2 regions of the Kitasatospora sp. NPDC041988 genome follow, and region 2 is predicted to be linked to the other one. Evidence: riboswitches for the same ligand, from Rfam matches in the RefSeq annotation. Region 2 holds a riboswitch; the other holds the start of a gene.
The links. Region 2 has a riboswitch for glycine ahead of gcvT (glycine cleavage system aminomethyltransferase GcvT). Riboswitches for the same ligand answer to the same signal wherever they lie in the genome.
Positions count from the first base shown of each region.

Region 1: it holds a riboswitch for glycine, as region 2 does, so the genes downstream of both, gcvP (aminomethyl-transferring glycine dehydrogenase) here and gcvT (glycine cleavage system aminomethyltransferase GcvT) in region 2, are expected to answer to the same signal.

Region 1 covers NZ_JBVJCO010000005.1:13,867-18,275, reverse strand. The annotation lists gene gcvP (aminomethyl-transferring glycine dehydrogenase) at 1-2,495, opposite strand, end outside; glycine riboswitch at 2,736-2,839, opposite strand; gene ACZ6NC_RS07245 (PRC and DUF2382 domain-containing protein) at 3,063-4,286, shown strand.
Region 2 covers NZ_JBVJCO010000029.1:60,069-64,477, reverse strand. The annotation lists gene glyA (serine hydroxymethyltransferase) at 1-552, opposite strand, end outside; gene gcvH (glycine cleavage system protein GcvH) at 685-1,062, opposite strand; gene gcvT (glycine cleavage system aminomethyltransferase GcvT) at 1,152-2,273, opposite strand; glycine riboswitch at 2,506-2,612, opposite strand; gene ACZ6NC_RS26700 (enhanced serine sensitivity protein SseB) at 2,761-3,564, shown strand; gene ACZ6NC_RS26695 (enhanced serine sensitivity protein SseB C-terminal domain-containing protein) at 3,744-4,409, shown strand, end outside.

The sequences.
Region 1 (4,409 bases), on a different contig from region 2:
GTCTCCTTGGTGAGCGGGCGCAGGTCGATGATGCACTCGTGCGCGACCAGGCCGCCGGGGCCGGTGTAGAGCACCGGGAAGTGCGGGGCCAGGCGCTTGGCGATGTAGTTGGCGTTCAGCACCGCCACCTGGGTGGCGCGCTTGAGGCCCTCGCCGCCCATCAGCCGGACGTACGCCCAGGAGATCGGCAGGATCGCCGCCGAGCCCCACGGCGCGGCCGAGATCGGGCCGACGCCGGTGGCCGGGCCGGCCTCGGCCTGCAGCGGGTGGTTCGGCAGGTACGGCGCGAGGTGCGCGCGGACCGCGACCGGGCCGACGCCCGGGCCGCCGCCGCCGTGCGGGATGCAGAAGGTCTTGTGCAGGTTCAGGTGCGAGACGTCCGCGCCGAACTTGCCCGGCTTGGCGAGGCCGACCAGGGCGTTCAGGTTGGCGCCGTCCACGTACACCTGGCCGCCGGCCTCGTGCACGGCCGCGCAGATGTCGGTGATCTCGGTCTCGTACACGCCGTGGGTGGACGGGTAGGTGACCATCAGCACCGAGAGCTGGTCGCGGTGCTGCGCGATCTTGGCCTTCAGGTCGTCCACGTCGACGTCGCCGTCGACCAGGGTCTTCACCACGACCACGCGCATGCCGGCCATCACGGCGGAGGCCGCGTTGGTGCCGTGCGCGGAGGACGGGATCAGGCAGACGTCACGCTGGGTGTCGCCGTTGGCGTGGTGGTAGGCGCGGACGGCCAGCAGACCGGCCAGCTCGCCCTGGGAGCCGGCGTTCGGCTGGATCGAGACGGCGTCGTACCCGGTCACCTCGACCAGCTGGCGCTCCAGCTCGCGGATCAGGGTCAGGAAGCCCTGCGCCTGGTCGATCGGCGCGAACGGGTGCAGCTGGCCGAACTCGGGCCAGGTCACCGGCTCCATCTCGGTGGTCGCGTTGAGCTTCATGGTGCAGGAGCCCAGCGGGATCATGCCGCGGTCCAGCGCGTAGTCGCGGTCCGACAGGCGGCGCAGGTAGCGCAGCATGGCGGTCTCGGAGCGGTGGCTGTGGAAGACCGGGTGGGTCAGGTACTCGTCCTCGCGCAGCAGCGCGGCCGGCAGCGCGTCGGCGCTCTCGGCGGCCTCCACGCCCTCGACGCCGAACGCGGCCCAGACGCCCGCCAGGTGCTCGCGGGTGGTGGTCTCGTCGGTGGAGACCGAGATCCGGTCCTCGCCGTCCTGGTGGACGTTGATGCCGTGGGCGCGCGCGGCCTCGGCGATCGCGGCGGCGCGGCCGGGGACGACGGCGGTGACGGTGTCGAAGAACTCGCCGTGCAGCAGCTCGACGCCACCGGCCCGCAGGCCCTCGGCGAGGGCGGCGGCGTAGCGGTGGGTGCGGCGGGCGATGTCGGCCAGGCCGTCCGGGCCGTGGTAGACGGCGTACATCGAGGCCATCACGGCGAGCAGCACCTGGGCGGTGCAGATGTTGCTGGTGGCCTTCTCGCGGCGGATGTGCTGCTCGCGGGTCTGCAGCGCCAGGCGGTAGGCGCGGTTGCCGTCGGCGTCGACGGAGACGCCGACCAGGCGGCCGGGCAGCGAGCGGGCGTACTCGGCACGCACCGAGAGGTAGCCGGCGTGCGGGCCGCCGAAGCCCATCGGCACACCGAAGCGCTGCGAGGTGCCGCAGGCGATGTCGGCGCCGAGCGAGCCCGGGGACTTCAGCAGGGTGAGCGCCAGCAGGTCGGCGGCGACGGCGACGATCGCGCCGAGGCCGTGGGCCTGCTCGATGACGGGGGCGAGGTCGCGGACCACACCGGTGGCGCCCGGGTACTGCAGCAGCACACCGAAGACGCCGCGCTCGGCGATCTCGGCGGGGATGCCCGCGGAGAGGTCGGCGACGACGACCTCGACACCGGTCGGCTCGGCCCGGGTCTCGATCACCGCGATGGTCTGCGGCAGGGTCTCGACGTCGACCAGGAAGACACCGCCCTTGACCTTGGTGACGCGGCGGGCCAGCGCCATCGCCTCGGCGGCCGCGGTGCCCTCGTCCAGCAGCGAGGAGCCGGAGGTGGGCAGGCCGGTCAGGTCGGAGACCAGGGTCTGGAAGTTGAGCAGGGCCTCCAGGCGGCCCTGCGAGATCTCCGGCTGGTACGGCGTGTACGCGGTGTACCAGGCCGGGTTCTCCAGGACGTTGCGCAGGATCACCGGCGGGGTGAAGGTGCCGTAGTAGCCCAGGCCGATCATCGGCTGGAGCACCTGGTTGCGGCCTGCCAGCTCGCGCAGCTCGGCGAGGACCTGCGCCTCACTGCGGCCGGCGGGCAGGTCCAGGCCGGTGATGGAGCGGATCGCCTCGGGAACGGCGGTGGCGGCGAGCTCGTCCAGCGAGCCGTAACCGACCTGGGCCAGCATCTTCTCCTGCGCGGCGGCGTCGGGGCCGATGTGGCGGTTCTCGAAGGGGCTGGCCAGCTCAAGCTCGGTGAGGGTCGGGGCGCCGGTGGGGCGTCCCGCGTTCGGCTGGGCGTTCATGGTGGTCGAGGCCTCCTGGTCACGGACCGGCGGGGGTACGCACGCCGTGCGGCTCCGCCGCTGTGGACAACAGCGGACGAGCCTGGGCGGGCGGACCCGACAGGCCTCCCCCTCTGTCATCGGGACCTGAGAGCTTCACCCGCGCGGCACGCCATGGGCGCGCCGCCGGCTTGCACCGTCGGTGAGGGTGGTGGCCACCGGCTCCCTCGCCGGCAGTCCTGCCCTGCTTTCCAGAGTGACCTATCCCACACGGTACGGATGCCTGAGAGATTCCGGGGAGGAGTTGCTCCTTCGGCGCCCCGACCAGTGGTTTTCGCTGTCGGGGACTCTCCCGAGCGGGCTCGGCGGTCGCGCCCAGGGTACCAGCGGGAGGCCCTTCGATCACGGGTGCGTCCGGTCACTCCCGGGACTTCCCCGTGACCCGGACGGCGCAGCACCGGGCCCGTCCGGCCCCGCCCCGGTCGCGCCCGTCCGGTTCATGGCTTTTGGTGTGAAGTGGCGGATGGAACGGGCGGGCCGGCCGTCGGCCTGCGGGAGTTCCGCAGGCGCAGCGCACTGGAGGAAAGAGTGCAGACCGATATCGACCCCCGGGACCTCATCGGCCACAAGGCGGTCGACCGCAACGGAGACAAGATCGGCACGGTCGACGAGGTGTACCTGGACGACGCCACCGGGCAGCCCGAATGGGCGGCCGTCCGGACGGGCATCTTCGGCCGGGACGCCTTCGTCCCCCTGACCACGAGCGAGTTCTCCGGCGACGAGCTGCGGGTGCCGTACGACAAGTCGCTGGTGAAGGAGTCGCCGGACTTCGGCGTCGGCCAGCACCTGTCGCCGGCCCAGGAGCTCCAGCTGTACCGCTACTACGGGCTGGACACCCCGGTGGACGGACGCCCGTCGGCGGGCGACGGCTCCGGGTCCGAACCCGCCGACCTGGACTTCGGCTCGGTCCCGGCCGCGGCCCCGACGGCGGCGGCCGGCACCGCGGTGGCCGCCGCCAGGCACACGGCACCGAAGCCCGCGGACCCCCCGGCCACCCCGACCGCCGCACCGGCCGCGCCCGCCGCGAAGCCGCTCGCCTTCCACCCGGCCGACACCCCGGCCCCCTCCCCCCTCACCACCCCGGCGGCCGACCTCGGCAAGCCGTCCGAACCCGCCACGGAGGCCAACGTGCGGACCCTCAGCACCACCGCACCCGCCGCCCCCGAGCCGCGCCCCCAGGCCGCACCCGCCGCCCCCGCCGCGCCGGCCACCACCGGCCCGGTCGCCCCCGCCGCCGCGGCCTCCACCACCCCGGGGCCGGCCTCGTCCGCGCCCAGTGGCCCGGTGGAGATCACCTGCCGTGAGGAGCGCCTGGACATCACCACCGAGTGGCACGTCCTCGGCACCGCGAAGCTGCGCAAGTACGTGACCAGCGAGCCGGTCGAGCGCCGCGTCCCGGTGGTCCGCGAGCGCGTCCGGGTGGAGCGGATGCCGGTCGGCGAGGCCGAGCGGGCCGCGCTGAGCGACAAGGACATCGCCGAGGCGGTGGAGGAGGTCACGCTTCGCGAGGAGCGCCCGGTGGTCCGCAAGTACCTGGCCCCGATCGAGCGGGTGCGCCTGGTGGTCGAGCGGTACACCACCGAGGAGGTGATCCGCGACGAGCTGCGCCGCGAGCACGTCGAGGTCCACGACAACACCGCCGCCTCGACCCCGGCCCCGACCCCCGCAGCGCCGCCCGACCCCGCCCACGCCCACGCCCCCGCCCCGGCGGACGAACCGTCCCGCCCGGCCCCCCTCAGACCCCTCGCCTGACAGCAGCTCACCCAGGACCCCGAGCCCGCCACGGCCCGGGGTCCTTCGGGCTTCCACCCCGCGAACCCGCCCTCCGGGGCCTCGGTCCTTCGACTTTGCCAAAGCTTCACCGATCGATATTTG
Region 2 (4,409 bases):
GAAGTCCAGCTGGCGCGGGTAGGCGGACCAGCCGGCGATGATCAGCTTCGGCTGGTGCTCCTTGGCGAGGCGCTCGACCTCGGCCATGTCGACCTGGCCGGTCTTGTCGTCGACGTGGTACGCGGCCACGTTGTAGAGCTTGCCGGAGAAGTTGATCTTCATGCCGTGGGTCAGGTGACCGCCGTGGGCCAGGCTCAGGCCCAGGATGGTGTCACCCGGCTGGATCAGCGCGAACATCGCGGCGGCGTTGGCCTGCGCGCCGGAGTGCGGCTGGACGTTGGCGTGCTCGGCACCGAACAGGGCCTTGATCCGGTCGATCGCGATCTGCTCGACCACGTCGACGTGCTCGCAGCCGCCGTAGTAGCGGCGGCCGGGGTAGCCCTCGGCGTACTTGTTGGTCAGCACCGAGCCCTGGGCCTCCATGACCGCCACCGGGGCGAAGTTCTCGGAGGCGATCATTTCCAGGGTGGTCTGCTGGCGGTGCAGCTCGGCGTCGACCGCGGCGGCGATCTCGGGGTCGAGCGAGTGCAGGGACTGGTTGAGAACCGTCATGGTGTGGTCTTCCCAAAGAAGAGACGGAGGTGCCGCGCGTGTCGCGCCCTTGGAAGGGTGGCGGCGGGCGACGGGAGGGCGGAGGAGGCCAGGCGGGGCGGCCGCCGCGCTGCGGCCGCCCCGGCGGGTGGCTCAGGCCGGGTTGGTGAGGGCGTCGTACTCGGCGGCGCTCAGCAGCTCGTCGGTCGACTCGACGCGCACCTTGAACAGCCAGCCACCCTCGAAGGGGGCGCTGTTGACCAGCGAGTTGTCGTCCAGGACGTCCTGGTTGACCTCGGTGATCTCACCGGTCACCGGCGAGTACAGGTCGCTGACCGACTTGGTGGACTCGAGCTCGCCACAGGTCTCACCGGCGGTCACGGTCTCGCCGACCTCGGGCAGCTGCACGTAGACGATGTCACCGAGGGCGTCGGCCGCGTGGGCGGTGATGCCGACCGTGGAGACACCGTCCTCGGCGGCGGTCAGCCACTCGTGCTCCTTGGTGTACTGCAGGTGCTGGGGGTTGCTCATGGCGTCATTCTCCAGGATGGGAAGCGGGTACGACGAAGCGGCCCGGCGGCCGGGCATGCCTCGGCTGGGGAAAGCGGGAGGGGAAGAGGTCAGCGGGCGCGCTTGTAGAAGGGCAGCGCCACGACCTGGACCGGCTCGTGCTTGCCGCGGACGTCCACCGCGACGGTGGTGCCGGGGGTGGCGTGCGCCGCGTCCACGTAGGCGATCGCGATCGGCTTGCCCAGGGTGGGGGAGGGCGCGCCGGAGGTGATCCGGCCGATCGGGGTGCCGTCGGCGGAGACCACGGTGTACTCGGCGCGCGGCACCCGCTTGCCCTCGGAGACCAGGCCGACCAGCACCCGCGGCGGGTTGGCCTCGGCCTCGGCGGCGGCCTTCTCCAGCGCCTTGCGGCCGACGAACGTGCCCTCGTTGGTGGTCTTGTCGAAGCGGACCACCCGGCCGAGGCCGGCGTCGAACGGGGTCAGGTCGGTGGAGAGCTCGTGCCCATACAGCGGCATGCCGGCCTCCAGGCGCAGCGTGTCGCGGCAGGAGAGGCCGCAGGGGACGAGCCCGCGGTCGGAGCCGGCCTCGGTCAGCGCCTGCCAGATCTGCTCGGCGTCGCCCGGGTTGCAGAAGATCTCGAAGCCGTCCTCGCCGGTGTAGCCGGTGCGGGCGAGCAGCACGTCGCGGCCGGCCACCTGGGCCGGGAGGATCGCGTAGTACTTCAGGCCGGGCAGGTCGGCGTCGGTGGTGGCGGTGAGGATCGCGGTGGCCTCCGGGCCCTGGACGGCGATCAGCGCGTAGGTGTCGCGGTCGTCGGTGACGACGGCGTCGTAGCCCTTCGCGCGGGCGATCAGCTCGTCGAGGACCAGCTGGGCGTTGGAGGCGTTGGCGACGACCAGGAAGGCGTCCTCGCGCAGGCGGTAGACGATCAGGTCGTCCAGGATGCCGCCGTCCTCGGCGCAGATCATGGTGTAGCGGGCGCGCAGGACGCCCAACGCGGAGACGAAGCCGACCAGCGCGTGGTCCAGCATCTCGCCGGCCTGCGGGCCGGTGACGGTGATCTCGCCCATGTGGGAGAGGTCGAAGAGACCGGCCTTGGTGCGGACGGCGAGGTGCTCCTCGCGCTCGCTGCCGTAACGCAGCGGCATGTCCCAGCCGGCGAAGTCGGTCATGGTCGCGCCGAGGGCGCGGTGCAGCGCGTCGAGCGCGGTGAGGCGGAGGGACGACATGGCCTGGAACTCCTCGGTCTGGGCACTCAGGGGTGCGCACGCCGGACCGGTCCCGCTCGGTGAGGGACCTGGCCTGCGCGCGGGCATGCGGCGGCGGGGTCTCCCCATCTGTCGTCGTACCTGAGAGCTTCACCGCACGCGGGCCCGCAGCTCTTACAGCTAACAGGACAGCATGGCGGCTTGCACCGTGGGTGGGCGCGCGACCGGGCCGTGCGCCGCTTTCCAGATGTGCCTAATCCGTGCGGTAGGGGTGCCTGAGAGATTCCGGGGAGGACTTGCTCCTTCGGCGCCGGCTCGGCCGCCTTTCGGCGGCACTCCGGACTCTCCCGCGCGGGTTCGAGCGGCCGGTATGGAGTTAGGGGCGGCCCCTGCGAGAACGCGGAGCCGCGGACATCATGGCACGTCCGGCGCCCGTGTGGGAGAGGGGCCCCGGGCGGCCCGCTAGGCTGCACGCGTCGACGAGCCAGTGAGGCGGTACAAGGGGCGCATGGGGTACCCGGTGGAGCAGCAGCAGGGGTGGGGTGGCCCGGAGTCGGCGCCGCCCGGCGGCGGATGGCCGGCCAACGAGCTGGAGCAGGTGCTCACCGCCGCGCTCGGCGATCCGGGCGCGACCCCGCGCGTGTTCGAGGTGCTGGCCCGCAGCCAGGTGTGGATCCCGCTGCCGGCCGGGGCCGACCCGCAGGGGCAGGCGCTGGACCTGCCGACCGTCGAGCTGGCCGGCGACCCGTACGTGCCGGTCTTCTCCTCGCAGGAGGTGTTCCTCCAGCAGGCGCCGGGGATGGCGTTCGCGGTCGCGCCGGTCTGGGAGTTCGCCCGCGGGCTGCCGCTGGGCGTGGGCATCGCGGTGAACCCGGAGGCTCCGGTCGGCATCCCGGTGCCGCCACAGGGCGTGGCCGAGCTGCGGCGCGGGCCGCGTGAGGCCCGTTGGGAGACCGCCGAGGACGCCGCCGCGCCGTCCGGCGGCCGGGTGGCGCTGCGCGAGCCGGTGCCGGGCGAGGACCCGGAGGCCTTCCTGGCCGCCTGCCGGAACGAGCTGTCGGCGCTGCCCGGGGTGTTGACCGCGCGGCGGGCGCTGGCCAGCGTCGAGGGCGAGCCCACCGTGATGTTCGTCGGCGTCCAGCTCGACCAGCTGGCCCCGGCCGAACCGGCCGCCGTGAACGAGGCGCTCGGCCGGGCGCTGGGAACCGCGCCGCTGCCCGGCGGCGTCCACCTCGTGCTGCTCGACCTCGCGGAGGACCCCGTGGTCGAGTGGTTGCTCAACCGGGTCCAGCCGTTCTACACACGGATGTGACCCGCCGCGAAAGCGACGCGCCCCTCCCCGCCCGCCGTCGGGCAGCCCGCCATCGGGCCGGAGGGGCCCACGGCAGGCACGTCGGCGTGGCGGTGGTCGGTGGCGCCCCATAGGGTGCGTGCAGACACCCGTCGGGCCGGCGGCAGGTGAGAGAAGAAGAGGCGCAGCGAGGTGGGCGCATGAGTGCGGGAGCGGTAGCGGGCGGTGCACCGGGGCCCTGGGGCCAGGCACCCGCCGGGCGCCCCGGCGCGGATCCGAGAGCGCTGGAGCACGCCCTGCGCGAGGTCGCGCCGGAACGCTGGGAGGCGTACGAGGCGCTGCTGCACGCCCTGGCCGAGGGTCAGGTGCTGATGCTGCTCTGGCACGGGACGCCGGGCAGCCCGGACGCCCAGTACGGGAACATGGAGATCAGCGGCCACGGCTACGCGCCGGCGGTCACCTCGCCCGAGCAGCTTGCGGCGTCCGGCTGGGCGCGGGCGCACGAGGTGATCTCGGGGCGCGAGATCGCCGCCTCGCTGTACCGGACCCGCTGGGGCCTCTGGCTGAACCCGCACGCCCCCGGTGGCGGGGTCGGCGTGCCCTGGGCGGACCTGCGGCGGATCGCGGCCGGCCTGGACCGGCTGCCGGCCGGGCCGCTGAAGCTGAGTGAGCCGCAGTTGCCGGCCCAGCAGTTCTTCGCGCTGCTGGAGCGCCAGGCGGGCGAGGTGCGGGCGGTCAAGGCGCTGCGCCGGGCCTGGGTGCAGCCCTCCGTGGGCGAACCGTACCTGGCCATCGGTCTTGAGCTGTACGAGAGTTCGCCGCCCACGGTGGAGGCCGTCCGGGCGCTGATGCAGCGGGCGATCGCG